DNA from 4 places in the Pectobacterium versatile genome. Region 1 is predicted to be linked to each of the others. Evidence: predicted binding sites of a transcription regulator. Region 1 holds the regulator's gene; each other region holds the start of a gene.
The links. Region 1 encodes CRP, which controls carbon source genes, mostly activating them, when cyclic AMP is high. Its sites were predicted from a motif close to ATGTGANNNNNNTCACAT; they were not measured.

Region 1 (3,660 bases):
GGAAGGGGTGCAATTTCACCCAGAGAGCATTCTTAGTCAGCAAGGGCATCAGCTTTTGGATAATTTCCTTAAAATTTAGCCATATAGAAAGTTATTCTCTTCAGTAGCTGATTTAATATTGCCTGAAATTGATTTTTTATGCATATTTATTGACTATATTTTCATTCCGACATGATGGACAGCAGAGTGAGGCAGCAAATGGCAGCAGAGCAGAAAGCAGTGACACGGGATACTCACGATAAAGTGATTTTGCCGGTTTATGCACCCGCGAAGTTTGTACCTGTGAAAGGTAAAGGGAGCCGCGTCTGGGATCAGGAAGGCCGCGAGTATATCGATTTCTCCGGCGGTATTGCGGTTACGGCGCTGGGCCATTGCCATCCTGCACTGGTTAGCGCGTTGCAGCAGCAGGGTGAAACGCTGTGGCACACCAGCAATATTTTCACTAATGAGCCTGCGCTACGCCTCGCTAGCAAATTGATTGATGCCACTTTTGCCGATCGCGTGTTCTTTGTTAACTCCGGCGCTGAGGCTAACGAAGCCGCCTTTAAACTGGCGCGTCACTATGCGGTTAAACGCCATAGTCCGTATAAAACCAAGATCATCGCCTTCTACAATGCGTTCCATGGCCGGACGCTGTTCACCGTCTCGGTTGGCGGACAGCCTAAATATGCTGATGGTTTCGGGCCTAAGCCTGCGGACATTGTCCATGTTCCCTTCAACGATCTGGCTGCGGTAAAAGCGGTGATGGACGATCACACCTGTGCGGTCGTGCTGGAGCCGATTCAAGGCGAGGGCGGAATTACGCCTGCGACGCCTGAGTTTTTACAAGGTGTGCGCGATCTGTGCGATCAACACAAAGCGCTGCTGGTATTTGATGAAGTGCAGAGTGGGATGGGGCGTACCGGTAAATTATTCAGCTACATGCACTACGGTATTACGCCGGATATTCTCACAACGGCTAAAGCATTGGGCGGCGGGTTCCCGATTAGCGCGATGCTGACGACGGAAGAGATCGCATCAGCCATGACGGTTGGGGTACACGGCACGACCTATGGCGGCAACCCGTTGGCCTGTGCGGTGGCGGAAGCCGCGCTGGATATCATTAACACGCCGGACGTGTTGTCGGGCGTGGCGGATCGTCACGATCGCTTTGTCAGTGAGCTTGAGAAAATCAATCAGCAGTACGGTGTATTCGAACAGGTTCGCGGTATGGGGCTGCTGCTGGGTGCAGAACTGAAACCGCAATGGCACGGTCGCGCGGGCGAGTTCCTGGCTGCCGCAACGGCTCAGGGGCTTATGGTACTGATGGCTGGGCCTAACGTGATCCGCTTTGTACCGTCTTTGATCATTGATGAAGACGATATTGCGCAGGGGATGGCGAAGTTCGCCAAAGCCGTCGCGCAGGTCGTTAACGCAGCAAACTGATTAGACATAAAAAAACGTAGGGAACGTTTTTCAACGTTGCGTTAGCAACGGCCCGAAGGGTGGCGAGCAGGAAGCTCGCCATAAAAAAAGCGTGAGGCCGAGGCTTCACGCTTTTTTATTGGTAGGGTACAGCGACAGGGGTTTAGCGAGTGCCGTAAACGACAATCGTTTTACCGTGTGCAGAGATCAGGTTCTGGTCTTCTAACATTTTCAGAATGCGGCCCACGGTTTCACGCGAGCAGCCAACGATTTGCCCAATTTCCTGACGGGTAATTTTAATTTGCATGCCATCTGGATGCGTCATGGCATCAGGTTGTTTGGCCAGGTTGAGTAGGGTTTGGGCAATACGGCCGGTCACATCAAGGAAGGCGAGGTTGCCGACTTTCTCAGAGGTAACCTGAAGTCTGCTTGCCATTTGCGCAGACAGACGCATGAGAATATCCGGGTTAACCTGGATGAGCTGGCGGAATTTTTTATAGGAAATTTCAGCCACTTCACAAGCGGTTTTTGCCCGAACCCAGGCACTGCGTTCCTGACCTTCTTCAAACAGGCCGAGCTCGCCGATAAAATCGCCCTGATTGAGGTAGGAGAGGATCATTTCCTTGCCTTCTTCATCTTTGATTAGCACTGCGACAGAGCCTTTCACGATGTAGTAAAGCGTTTCTGCTTTTTCACCTTGGTGAATCAGCGTGCTCTTCGATGGATACTTGTGAATATGACAATGGGAAAGGAACCATTCGAGAGTTGGGTCTGTTTGCGGTTTGCCGAGAACCATTCGCTATCATCCTCTGTTGTAATTCACTGCGCAAATTACAGGGGTCAGAGTTCCCTGTACGGCGTGTTTAACTGCTAAAAAATAAAATTCAGTCTAGGCAGAATGACGTCAGGGAATATACTGGAACCACTGTACCCTTGATTTTCCGGTTGCTGCCTTGCCGCATCGTAAACGTGGCTGGGTATATCTGGCCACGTAATCATCTTCTTCGTTTCTGGGTTTGTCCAGAAAAGGTCTATTCTATTTTCGTTTTAACACAGCTTTAAGGATGTGTCTTGTGTTGTCTCGCTTCAGCATGACAAAGCTCTGATTAACGCTGGTTTTTGTACAGTAACGATATAAATTTTCAAAAAATTTTTAGTGGAGAGGCATCATGCAGGCTCGGGTAAAATGGGTTGAAGGCTTAACGTTTTTGGGCGAATCCGCATCAGGGCATCAGATATTGATGGACGGCAATTCTGGCGATAAAGCGCCCAGTCCGATGGAAATGGTATTGATGTCCGTAGGAGGATGCAGCGCGATTGACGTGGTGTCGATTCTGCAAAAAGGTCGCAACGATGTGGCGGATTGTGAGGTGAAATTAACGTCAGAGCGTCGGTCTGACGCGCCGCGTTTATTTACCCACATCAATCTGCATTTTATCGTGACGGGAAAAGGACTGACTGACAAAGTTGTTGAGCGAGCTGTCGCCCTGTCGGCGGAAAAGTACTGTTCTGTGGCACTGATGCTGGGCAAAGCCGTTGAGGTGACGCACAGCCACGAAGTTAGGGTGCTGGAGTAATTTCTTTCTCTGGGCACGACGCTGCCGTGCCCGTTTAGCTTATTCGATCGTTTTCCCTTCGATTAACCGCTGCACCAGCGGTGCCATGATTAATTCCATCGCCAACCCCATCTTCCCGCCGGGAACGACCAGCGTGTTGATATGGGAGATAAATGAACCCTGCAACATGGCGAGCAGATAGGGATAATCAATATTATCCAATCCCTGAAAGTGAATCACGACGAAGCTTTCGTCCAGTGAGGGAATCGACTTGGCGGCGAACGGGTTGGAGGTGTCCACGGTAGGCACGCGCTGGAAGTTGATGTGTGTGCGAGAGAACTGCGGCGTTATGTAGGTGATGTAGTCTTCCATCGAGCGGACGACGGAATCCATCACCGCTTCACGCGAATGGCCGCGCTCATTGACGTCACGAATCAGCTTTTGGATCCATTCCAGGTTGACGATTGGCACCACGCCGACGAGCAAATCGACATGCTGTGCCACGTCGTTTTGCTCGGTGACCACGCCGCCGTGCAGCCCTTCATAGAACAGAATGTCGGTGGGTTCCGGCATCGGCTCCCACGGTGTGAACGTCCCAGGAACCTGATTATAGGGAATCGCTTCATCGTAGGTATGCAGATATTTGCGCGTCTGGCCGCGCCCGTGCAGGCCATATTCGATAAACGACTGTTCTAGCAGG
Region 2 (3,660 bases), 1.1 Mb from region 1:
GGTTTTATGCTCGGGGCGAGTGAAGATATCGACCACGCGGCCCTGTTCGATGACGCGGCCTTGCTCCATAACGGCGACACGGTGGCAAATGCGACGGATCACATTCATCTCATGCGTAATCAACAAGATGGTGATGTTATATTGCCGATTGATACTCTCCAGCAGTTGAAGAATATCCTCCGTGGTTTCAGGATCCAGCGCCGAGGTCGCCTCGTCACAAATCAGGATATCCGGTGAACTGACTAGCGCTCTGGCAATGCCAACGCGCTGCTTTTGTCCCCCGGAAAGCTGTTCGGGATAGTGATCCTTCTTATCTTCCAGACCGACAAAGCGCAGCACTTCATCAACACGTTGCTGTATCTGCTGACGATCCATTCGAGCCAAACGCAGCGGCCAGGCAACATTTCCCGCCACCGTTCGCGACTGAAATAAATTGAACGTTTGAAAGACCATGCCGATGCGCCGCCGGAGTTGGCGCAGCGCTTCTGCAGAAAGCGCGGTAATATCCTGCTGGTTAACCGTCACTTTTCCTTCCGTTGGCTGTTCCAGCAAATTAACCAGACGCAACAGCGTGCTTTTCCCCGCCCCGCTGAACCCGATGATGCCGAATATCTCCCCTTTATCGATATCCAGCGTGACATCTTTCACCGCATAAAGCGTTTTACCCTGTGTCGTAAACGATTTACTAACGTGCTCAAAACTGATCAAAACAGGACTCTACTTGATGTAAAAAATAATACTGAAATTAAATAGAATCACAGAGTTATCTACCAGAAACAAAAAATGCTATCCAATTGCGATTGTTAGCTAAAGACGTGGCAGAAGGGGAAAGAAAGGATGAATTTCAGCGCCACACGTTATCGTGTTGGACAACATCAATTCAGCATGCAAGGGAGAAGAGAGAAACAGCAGGGAGAAGCAAAAAAGGTCTGGCAGACTAGGCGATAAGGCCATGCCTGCCAGAGGAATACTTAACGCAGGCCGAGCTGGAAAATCATCGTTTCGGCCTGGCAGCTGAATGTGAAATCAATATCCAGTTTCACGCCGCCGTCTACATCTTCCAGCGTGCTGGTGATTTCGCAAGGGTCAGACTCTACCGCACGCGCTTTTTCCGTCAGCGCGGCCAGTGCCGCTTCCGCCTCAGAACGACCGCCGAAAACATTGCTGTAAGACGCCGTGCAATCCGTGTTATCCATGATTGTGCCGACATCGACACAGCAGCAGGCTGCGGTTTCTTCAGCACTGCATTTGTTGATTACGTTCGTCATGCTACTTTCCTCTTAAAACGCGGGAGATTATGATCCAGTTCAAATATTTTTATCTTCCTTACATTTTACTCCCTCATCCCGAAGCAGTACCAGCACTTCATGCTGACCAGTAATTTTAGTGATATCAATCACATTACGGTGTTATGCGGCCGTAAAATCGAGTCATATCTCTTCACACAAATTAACCAAAACGTTAAGCAGATCTAAATTTCGCATCATTCTGGAAATATTTCGAATACACAAACGCAACATTATTGTATTCCCAACTTATACTTTGGCAACTGGTCTGATTTGTCAGGCTGAGTGCGCCCCCTACAATGCGCGTCCCTTGTTACCTCGTGTAACAACGTTAAATAACAAGCATATAAAGAGGTTTTGGTCATGAACCAGAAAAACCTGTTCAAACAATCCACAATTGCTGTTGCGGTGGCCCTGTTTTCAGCAAATGTGTCCGCAGCTGGTTTCCAGCTAAATGAATACTCATCATCTGGTCTGGGACGCGCGTTTTCTGGTGAAGGTGCCGTAGCCGATAATGCGACCTCAGGTAGCCGTAACCCAGCGACCATGACCATGTTTGACCGCCCGTCATTCTCCGGTGGCGTCACCTATATCAACCCAGATATCGATGTTCAGGGGAAAAACTCCCTGACTGGGCAAGATACCAGCGCCAAAAATATCGCGCCACACGCCTGGGTACCGAACCTGCATTTCATCATGCCGCTGAATGAACAGTGGGCGGTTGGTGCTTCCGCCACCACTAACTATGGTCTGGCAACTAAATTTAATGATAACTATGCAGCAGGTTCTATCGGCGGAGAAACCGACCTGTTGACGTCAAACCTGAACCTGAGCGCCGCGTATCGCCTGAACCAACATTTCAGTTTTGGTTTAGGGGTTAACGCCGTTTATGCCGATGCCAAATTTATTCGGCGCGCTGGTGAACTGGCTAATGTCCCTGCCGGTGTGGGTGGCGCTCAGGGTGCCGTTGCTGGTCCGTCTTCAGAGATGGCTCGTCTGGAAGGCAAAGAATGGGGCTACGGTTGGAATGCCGGCATCCTGTACGAAATCGATGAAAACAACCGCGTCGGCCTGACCTATCGTTCCAAAGTCGATATCGATTTCAATGGCGATTACAGTAACCAACGGTCCGCTGGACCTGGTGCCCTCAATGGCGCAACAGTACCAGGTCAATTAACACTCAATCTGCCAGAAATGTGGGAAGCGTCTGCCTACCACCGTGTAGCGCCGAAATGGGCGGTTCACTACAGCCTGACCTACACCAGTTGGAGCCATTTCCAGGAGCTGAAAGCGACAGGTAACAGTGGTAACACGCTGTTCCAGAAAGAGGAAGGCTTCCGTGATGCCTACCGTATCGCACTCGGTACCACCTACTATTATGACGATAACTGGACGTTCCGTAGCGGTATCGCGTTTGATGACAGCCCAGTACCTGCCGACAAACGTTCGATCTCTATCCCCGATCAGGACCGTTTCTGGTTAAGCGCGGGCACGACCTATGCCTTCAATAAAGATGCGTCTGTTGATGTTGGCGTGTCTTATATGCATGGTAAGCAAGTTGATATCAGCGAACCTATCTCTGATAGAGCAGGTTCTCCAAGTTACAACTTCAGCTCTAAAGGTAAAGCCTGGCTGTACGGTGTGAACTTTAACTACGCGTTCTAATGACATCAGCCATAACGTGACAAAGCAGGTAAGGCAACTTACCTGCTTTTTTATTGCCTTAATGTAACAAGACATTTGTCTCTTTCTTACTCGCGTAGTGATTAGCGAGTGATGAACACCACACGCAAATCGTCATGCTGGATCAATCGTTCAACAGACGACCGCCGTCCACAACAATCTCACTGCCGATGGTCCATCGGGACTCATCTGAAGCCAGGTACAACACCGCCTTAGCCACCTCCTCCGCCGTGCCGAAACGGCCTGAAGGAATGCTTTTGACGATCTCCTCATTGACTTGTTTGCGATAGCTATCGGGAATGCCAAGTTTGTCATACAGCGGAGTATCGATTGGCCCAGGGCTAACCGCGTTAATGCGAATACCGCGTGCCATCAGTTCGCTCGATAGCGTCTTTGACAAGCTAAGGAAAGCCGCTTTGGTCGCAGAATAAACCGAGGAACGAGCCGATCCTACGTGCGCATTAATCGACGTATTGAGCACGACCGAAGCAGGGTTGGCGAACACGGGCAGCAGCGACTGGATCAGGAAGTACGGCCCCTTGACGTTGATGTCGAAGGAGCGATCAAACATGTCCTCCGTCCATTCCTCAATCGGTTGCCAAACGGAAACACCAGCGTTGAGAAAGACGACATCAACCTTTCCGTAATGGGCTTCCACGGCCTGTGCCAGTTCCTTTTGTGCACTCACGCT
Region 3 (3,660 bases), 1.1 Mb from region 1:
CGTCAAAAACGACCTGACAGTTAAATAACCATTTGATACAGGGTTATCCGTAATGGCGGATAACCCTACCTAATCCGCATAATAAAACACCACCTGTGGATACGCAGTCAGGACGCAAGAAGCGCGTCAGGATGACCACCATGATTATTTTTCATTTTTGTCTGGTAAGGAGAGCGTATGTTTCGTTGGGGCATTATATTTTTAGTCATCGCACTGATCGCGGCAGCACTGGGTTTCGGCGGATTGGCTGGTACAGCAGCTGGCGCGGCGAAAATCGTCTTTGTGGTCGGTATTATTCTGTTTCTGGTTAGCTTGTTTACGGGTCGAAAACGGCCGTAGCACAGCACATTCCTTCATTCTTTCTCCATAGAAAGAAATGTCATACAGAGCACACAGCCGCGCCACGCGGCTGTCACATTTTACCGGCACACTATCTTCTACTGACACTACCCGCGTATTTGCTGCATTTCGACAGTTTATCAGGAGGGTTATGATGAATAGCGATATCGTTGTTGGCAAATGGAAACAGTGGAAAGGGAATTTCCTGGCGCTGTGGGCCGACTGGTTTGACAGCGACTGCGCCTGGCTGGAAGGGAGTAACGATTACCTGTCCGGCGTCTTGCAAGAGGGTTACGGAAAAGCGCACGAAGAGGTATCCTCAGAAAAAACCACGTTACACTGAGGCCTCACCGTAACGACAAGTCCGATTCTGCCATGAGGCTTTGGCAGGATAGTTCTTGGGCGTAGATTAGGTCGCCTCGTCTTGACGGGCCTAATTTTGACGGAGAGAAGCAACGTGCTTTCTGAACAACACCGCTTTATCGATACCCACTGTCATTTTGATTTTCCCCTATTCTATGATGATGCACCGGAAAGCTTGCGGCTGGCGCAAGACGCTGGCGTTGAGCGCATCATTATTCCGGCTGTGGCTTCTCAGCATTTTGAACGCGTGTTGACGCTCTCCCGCACCTACTCTCCGCTTTATGCCGCACTGGGCCTTCACCCGCTTTATATCGCAGAACATCAGGAAAGCGACCTGCTCCGTCTGGAAGAGGAACTGTGCCAGCTACCTGTAAAGCTGGTGGCGGTGGGGGAGATTGGGCTGGACCTCTATATGCCAGAACCGCAGTTTGAGCGGCAGCTTACCTTCCTTGAGGCTCAGCTTCGGCTGGCGAAAAAATACGATCTCCCGACGATCCTGCACTCGCGACGCAGTCACGACAGGCTGGCGCAATTACTCCGCCGTATCGACGTGCCGCGTACTGGCGTGGTTCACGGGTTTGCAGGCAGCCTGGCACAGGCGCAGGCCTTTATCCGGCTGGGCTATTACATCGGCGTAGGGGGAACCATTACCTATGACAGAGCGAATAAAACGCGTCAGGCGATCGCACAACTGCCGTTAGATCGGCTGCTGCTGGAAACTGATGCCCCCGACATGCCGATGAGTGGCTATCAGGGACAACCCAATCGGCCCGAGCGTATTTCGTGCGCGTTTCAAACGCTGTGTGAGTTACGTACAGAATCGCCTGAAGAGATTGCCGAGGCGCTGTTGCAGAATTCGTTCAGGCTGTTTGGACGGCTTACTCCAACGTAACGCCGAGAGTGTTACGACGCTACCCGTTACACCACTGCCATTCCCCCAAGTGGAAGAATCTTTGCTTCCGCTTTTCGCTTATTTCTGTGCAACAGCAGACAGAACAGTCATTTCGATTTCATATACCAACCATAAAATTGTGATGAAGATCACTTTTCAGTGTTTTTGACTGTTCGATGTTGTATGTATTTGTGACATAAATTAGCGACCTTCACGAGCCTGTCTTTATAATCGGCTCGCCAGCGCGTGCTTACCGTTCTGGCGAAACGATTTTTATTATGCTCTCACTTTTTTCACGCGTTATAGGGAACTGCACATGCAACTCGTTATGAGTCTCGTCGGCATGATTGTTCTGATACTGTGCGCGGTTATGCTGTCCAATAACCGTAAAGCTATCAGATTGCGCACCGTAGCTGGTGCTTTCATTCTTCAGATCGGTATTGGTGCGCTGGTGCTGTATGTACCAGTAGGCCGCAAGATTCTGGAAGGTTTGACGGGCGGTGTAGCAAACGTTATCGCCTACGGAAATCAAGGCGTTTCGTTCATGTTTGGCGGTCTGGTATCCGACAAAATGTTCGAAGTATTTGGCGGTGGTGGATTTGTTTTCGCACTCCGCGTATTGCCGATTATCGTCTTTTTCTCTTCCCTTATCGCCGTGTTGTACTACATGGGCATTATGCAGATAGTCATCAAGATACTCGGTGGCGGGTTGCAGAAACTGTTGGGAACCTCCCGTACCGAATCCCTTTCTGCGACGGCCAATATCTTTGTCGGCCAAACGGAAGCGCCGCTGGTGGTTCGTCCGTATATTGCCAACATGACGCAGTCAGAACTGTTTGCGGTGATGTGTGGCGGGTTGGCCTCGATTGCAGGTGCGGTGATGGCGGGCTATGCCCAGATGGGCGTGCCGTTGGAATACCTGATTGCGGCATCCTTCATGGCTGCACCGGGCGGGTTACTGTTCGCGAAACTGATGGTGCCGGAAACGGAAAAAACGCACGACCACGATGAGATGGTTGGCTTTGTCGATGAAGACGATCGCCCGGCTAACGTCATTGATGCCGCGGCAAGCGGTGCGGCGTCTGGTATGCAGCTGGCGCTGAATGTGGGCGCGATGCTGCTGGCGTTTATCGCGTTGATCGCCGTGTTGAACGGCATTCTGGGCGGCATTGGTGGCTGGTTTGACTACCCGCAGCTGTCACTGGAACTGATTCTGGGCTGGTGCTTTGCGCCTGTTGCGTTCCTGATTGGTATTCCGTGGAGTGAAGCAAGCGTTGCGGGCTCGTTCATTGGGCAGAAGCTGATCGTCAACGAGTTCGTCGCTTACATGAATTTCAGTGAATATCTGAAAGCGGATGACGTGGTGCAGGCTGCAGGTTTGCAGGTTCTGTCGGATCATACCAAAGCTGTGATTTCGTTCGCGCTGTGCGGCTTTGCTAACCTTTCGTCTATTGCTATCCTTATTGGAGGTTTGGGCAGTATGGCACCGACTCGGCGCCAGGATATTGCCCGCTTTGGTTTGAAAGCGGTTGCGGCAGGTACGCTTTCTAACCTGATGAGCGCCTGCATCGCAGGGTTCTTCCTGGCCCTGTAAATGTAACCAGGCATTCTTGCAGTAGCGAGATGATGGGCGGCGAAAGTCGCCCATTGTTCGTTTAATCCCCCTATGTTTTTCAGGGTTTAAACGTGGCCTATGCAGCATTTACCGAATGCGGGTGCGATATGCTTGCCTGAGTGGAGCAACATGCTTTCTGCTTTTATTGATGATGTTGAATGGATTACTTTTCCACGGGCAACGGACGGTGCCGCCTACCCAGGTATTACTGCACGCTGCCATTTCCATTTGTCTGCCTACGACGACGCGCTTTTTGCCGAGGCGAACATTCCTTTTTCTGACGCGCTAGAGCGCGCCGTACCGAAACGACGTGCCGAATTTTTGGCTGGGCGTTGTGTTGCCAAACATGTGTTGAACAAGCTGGATCACCCTGGTTTTGTTCTGCATAGCGGAGAAGACCGCTCGCCGCAGTGGCCAGGAAATATTGCTGGTTCGCTGAGCCATAACAAAG
Region 4 (3,660 bases), 650 kb from region 1:
CAGGTAGGTGGAAGTCAGCTTTTCACGTTCCAGCATCGCTTCAACATACGCAGGCTCGACATAACCGCCTTTCACCAGTTGCTCACCGGCGAAACGGATTGCCTGCTCTTTGTCTGTCGCATGCTGATTCAGGAACACATTGCCTGCGCCCAGTTGGAACAGGTTAGTCTGTGCGTCGGCGACAGCGGGTGCTGGCGTCGCAACGGCTTCAGACTTCACGGCACCCTGTGCTGCGGTAAGACGTGCCACCAGATCGCTATACAGACCGCTATCAAGGAAGTTAGTCAGCGAAATGTGCTGTGCCTGCGGCGCATGACGCATCGCACGTTCGGTCAGATCGCGGTGCGTAATCACCAGGTCGACATCGTCCGGCAGACTATTGATCGCGCTGTTAGTCACCGAAATGTTGGTCAGCCCGGCATCCTGAACTTTCTTACGCAGCACACCCGCACCCATCGCGCTGGAACCCATTCCAGCGTCACACGCTACGATGATTTTACGCACGGTACTCATATCACCGCTGACACCGACGTTAGTCGCCGTGCCTTTAGAAGACGCTTTCATTTCCTGCACGCGGCGCGTTGCATCGCCCAGGTCTTCTTCTTTTTGCTTGGTGCTTTTCAGCAGAATCGCCGACACGATGAAGGACACCGCGAAAGCCGCTGCAATGGCCGCAAGGTTAGCGAAGTAAGCACCTTTTGGCGTCATCGCCAACACCGCCAGAATGGAGCCTGGAGACGCAGGAGAAACCAAACCGCCGCCCAGTACGCTCAGCGTAAACACGCCAGTCATCCCGCCCAGAATCACCGCAATAATCAGACGCGGATTCATCAGCACATAAGGGAAGTAGATTTCGTGAATCCCGCCCAGGAAGTGGATAATCGCCGCACCTGGTGCTGATTCTTTCGCGTTACCACGACCGAAGAACATGTAAGCCATCAGCACGCCCATACCTGGGCCTGGGTTCGCTTCGATCAGGAAGAAAATAGATTTGCCGGTTTCCGTCGCCTGCTGAATGCCCAGCGGTGAGAAGATACCGTGGTTAATGGCGTTGTTCAGGAACAGAATTTTCGCCGGTTCAACGAAGATGGACGTAAGCGGCAGCAGGTTGTTCTGTACCATCAGGTTAACGCCGGAAGCCAGCACCTGAGAGAAGACTTCAACCAGCGGACCAATTGCCAAAAATGACAGGATTGCCAACAACATACCGATAATACCGGCAGAGAAGTTGTTGACCAGCATTTCAAAGCCGCTTTTAATTTTACCGTCGACCATGTGGTCAAAACGCTTGATCGCCCAGCCGCCCAACGGGCCCACAATCATGGCGCCGAGGAACATCGGGATATCAGTCCCGACGATCACACCCATCGTCGTAATGGCACCCACGACACCACCACGCTCACCGAATACCAGACGTCCACCGGTATAACCAATCAGCAATGGCAGCAAATACGTAATCATCGGACCGACGAGCTTCGCCAACGTTTCATTGGGGAACCAGCCGGTAGGGATAAACAGCGCGGTAATAATACCCCAGGCGATAAATGCGCCAATATTGGGCATCACCATATTGCTGAGGAAGCGACCAAAGTTTTGCACTTTGATCTTAATATCTGGTGAAAGCATAAAAACACACCCCTATTGAAACGCGCTGACAATAAGAGCGCGTGGTAATTATCGTGAGACGGCGTGGCAATAAAAACACCGATTACCACAAGACTACTTCCGTCATTATTACTGTATGCAGCGCGGACTCTAACACGCTGTTTTCATACCGCAACTCCATGGCGGTAACGTGACAAAAATCACACAACCACCCTACATCAACGATACAAATAGGTGATTTAATTCACAAAAAACCGTTAAAAATGAAAAACTAAACAGATTTTTAGACAAACACCGTGCCTCATATGTGATTTAAGTCACACTTTAACAACCTGTATTTGTTTTATTTATGTGATGTTAGTCACAATTTATTTTTACCCTCTCACCTACCACACTCATCTTATCCAGAATACCTATCCGCCATATCGCATCGCTAAAGCGTCGGAACATGGACTCTGTTAGGGATAATTCACACCATTTATCCCTCTGAGCGCATTCACTACATTCTGCTGCTGCAGAGGTAACGCCGCGACCATGCTGTTATATTGCGCTACCTGCTGCGGCGTACGGAATTGCACAGACGCGCCGTTAAACACAGCTTGATCGCCCTGAGCCTGAAGGAAATCGCCGATCTGGATCAGGCTTTGTGCGAAGGCAATCGCATTCGGAATGGTGGGTAACAGTGCGTTGGTGGGCTGTATTACCGTGCGTGCATACAAACGCTCATAGGGTATTTGCACTTCTTCAGGCTGTTTTAACGTCCGATGGGCATTGTCTGCCTGCACTTTCGCCGCCTGCACATGCTGGCTCAACAGGTTCATTGCCCCAATGGATTGTCGAAGGTCATCACGCTGTGTCAGATAGTCTTTAGGGACGCGAATACGGGAAATTTGCCCCAGCATCGGCGTTAAACTGCCGGACACCGCCTGATTAAACTGCTGAGAAAAAGTGGTTAATATCGCGTAATCGTTGGCAAAATTGCCAAAATTCTTCTTCTGCTCTTCCGTCAATGTCGGCAGCTTCCCATCCTGCTGCGACTGTACGCTTTGCAGGAACGCAACGAATGCCTTCCGCTGATCGGCTTCGCTGTCACCACAGGCAGCCAACTGCAATGCCACTAAAATAACCAGAACTGGCAGCAGCCAGCGTGAACGGTACGTCATCAGCCTTCTCATTCCCTACTCCCGTTATGCTTACTGCCCCACCAGCCGTGCTTTACTCAGACAAAAACACGCTGGCGACGGATTTTCCATGACAAGATTTTCTACGACATAAGCATAGTCGAATCAGGCTGGCTGTGCAGAAAAAGGCCAGCTCTGACAACGAATACCGATTGTTTAAGCATCGAGATACACGGGGCGACCACAGGGGTGAGGCGGAACGTTTTGCGACGCGGGAAAAAATAACCCCCGAACAGGCGAACCTACTCGGGGGTTAGTATTACGTAACGCTGTCGCCGTTATTGCAGGACGGAAATATCCGCAACCTGCAAGAACAGTTCGCGCAGTTGGCTCAGCAGCGTCAGGCGGTTCACTCGAACCTGCTCATCTTCCGCCATGACCATCACCTGATCGAAGAACGCATCGACAGGCTCACGCAGTGAGGCCAGCTCAACCAGCGCTTCCTGGTAGCGACCTTCAGCGAACAGCGGCGTCAGTTTGTCGCGCAACACGACAAGGTGCGTGGCCAGCGTAATTTCCGCCGCGTCTTTCAATACGGCAGCATTGACGCTCTCGTTCAGCGTATCGGTAGACTTCGCCAGAATGTTGGAAACACGCTTGTTAGCCGCTGCCAGCGCCGCTGCGGCATCCAGCGAACGGAAGTGGCTGACGGCTTTGACGCGGGCATCGAAATCAGCCGGACGGGTAGGACGACGCGCCAATACCGCCTGAATGGTATCCACGCTGTGGCCTTCTTCCTGATACCAGGCACGGAAGCGGCCGAGCATGAACTCAATCACGTCATCCACAACCTTGGCGTTAGACAGCTTATCGCCATACAAACGCACCGCTTCTTCGGTCAGCGTCTGCAAATCGAGCGGCAGACGTTTCTCGA

Region 2: a site for CRP is predicted at 1,385-1,402, ahead of EIP93_RS15285 (YfcZ/YiiS family protein). Genes of this name have one in related genera too.
Region 3: a site for CRP is predicted at 1,732-1,749, ahead of EIP93_RS02615 (NupC/NupG family nucleoside CNT transporter). Genes of this name have one in related genera too.
Region 4: a site for CRP is predicted at 1,794-1,811, ahead of EIP93_RS00490 (PTS mannitol transporter subunit IICBA). Genes of this name have one in related genera too.

Annotation. Positions count from the first base shown of each region.
Region 1 covers NZ_CP034276.1:4,456,252-4,459,911, reverse strand. The annotation lists gene EIP93_RS20245 (aminodeoxychorismate synthase component II) at 1-79, shown strand, start outside; gene argD (bifunctional acetylornithine/succinyldiaminopimelate transaminase) at 199-1,425, shown strand; gene crp (cAMP-activated global transcriptional regulator CRP) at 1,568-2,200, opposite strand; gene EIP93_RS20230 (OsmC family protein) at 2,574-2,981, shown strand; gene EIP93_RS20225 (phosphoribulokinase) at 3,021-3,660, opposite strand, start outside.
Region 2 covers NZ_CP034276.1:3,369,889-3,373,548, forward strand. The annotation lists gene EIP93_RS15280 (methionine ABC transporter ATP-binding protein) at 1-708, opposite strand, end outside; gene EIP93_RS15285 (YfcZ/YiiS family protein) at 972-1,268, opposite strand; gene fadL (long-chain fatty acid transporter FadL) at 1,650-2,951, shown strand; gene EIP93_RS15295 (SDR family oxidoreductase) at 3,094-3,660, opposite strand, start outside.
Region 3 covers NZ_CP034276.1:565,878-569,537, forward strand. The annotation lists gene osmY (molecular chaperone OsmY) at 1-28, shown strand, start outside; gene EIP93_RS02600 (DUF1328 domain-containing protein) at 178-339, shown strand; gene EIP93_RS02605 (CsbD family protein) at 494-682, shown strand; gene EIP93_RS02610 (TatD family hydrolase) at 797-1,594, shown strand; gene EIP93_RS02615 (NupC/NupG family nucleoside CNT transporter) at 1,911-3,188, shown strand; gene EIP93_RS02620 (4'-phosphopantetheinyl transferase family protein) at 3,339-3,660, shown strand, end outside.
Region 4 covers NZ_CP034276.1:112,012-115,671, reverse strand. The annotation lists gene EIP93_RS00490 (PTS mannitol transporter subunit IICBA) at 1-1,626, opposite strand, end outside; gene EIP93_RS00485 (DUF3053 domain-containing protein) at 2,064-2,768, opposite strand; gene glyS (glycine--tRNA ligase subunit beta) at 3,065-3,660, opposite strand, start outside.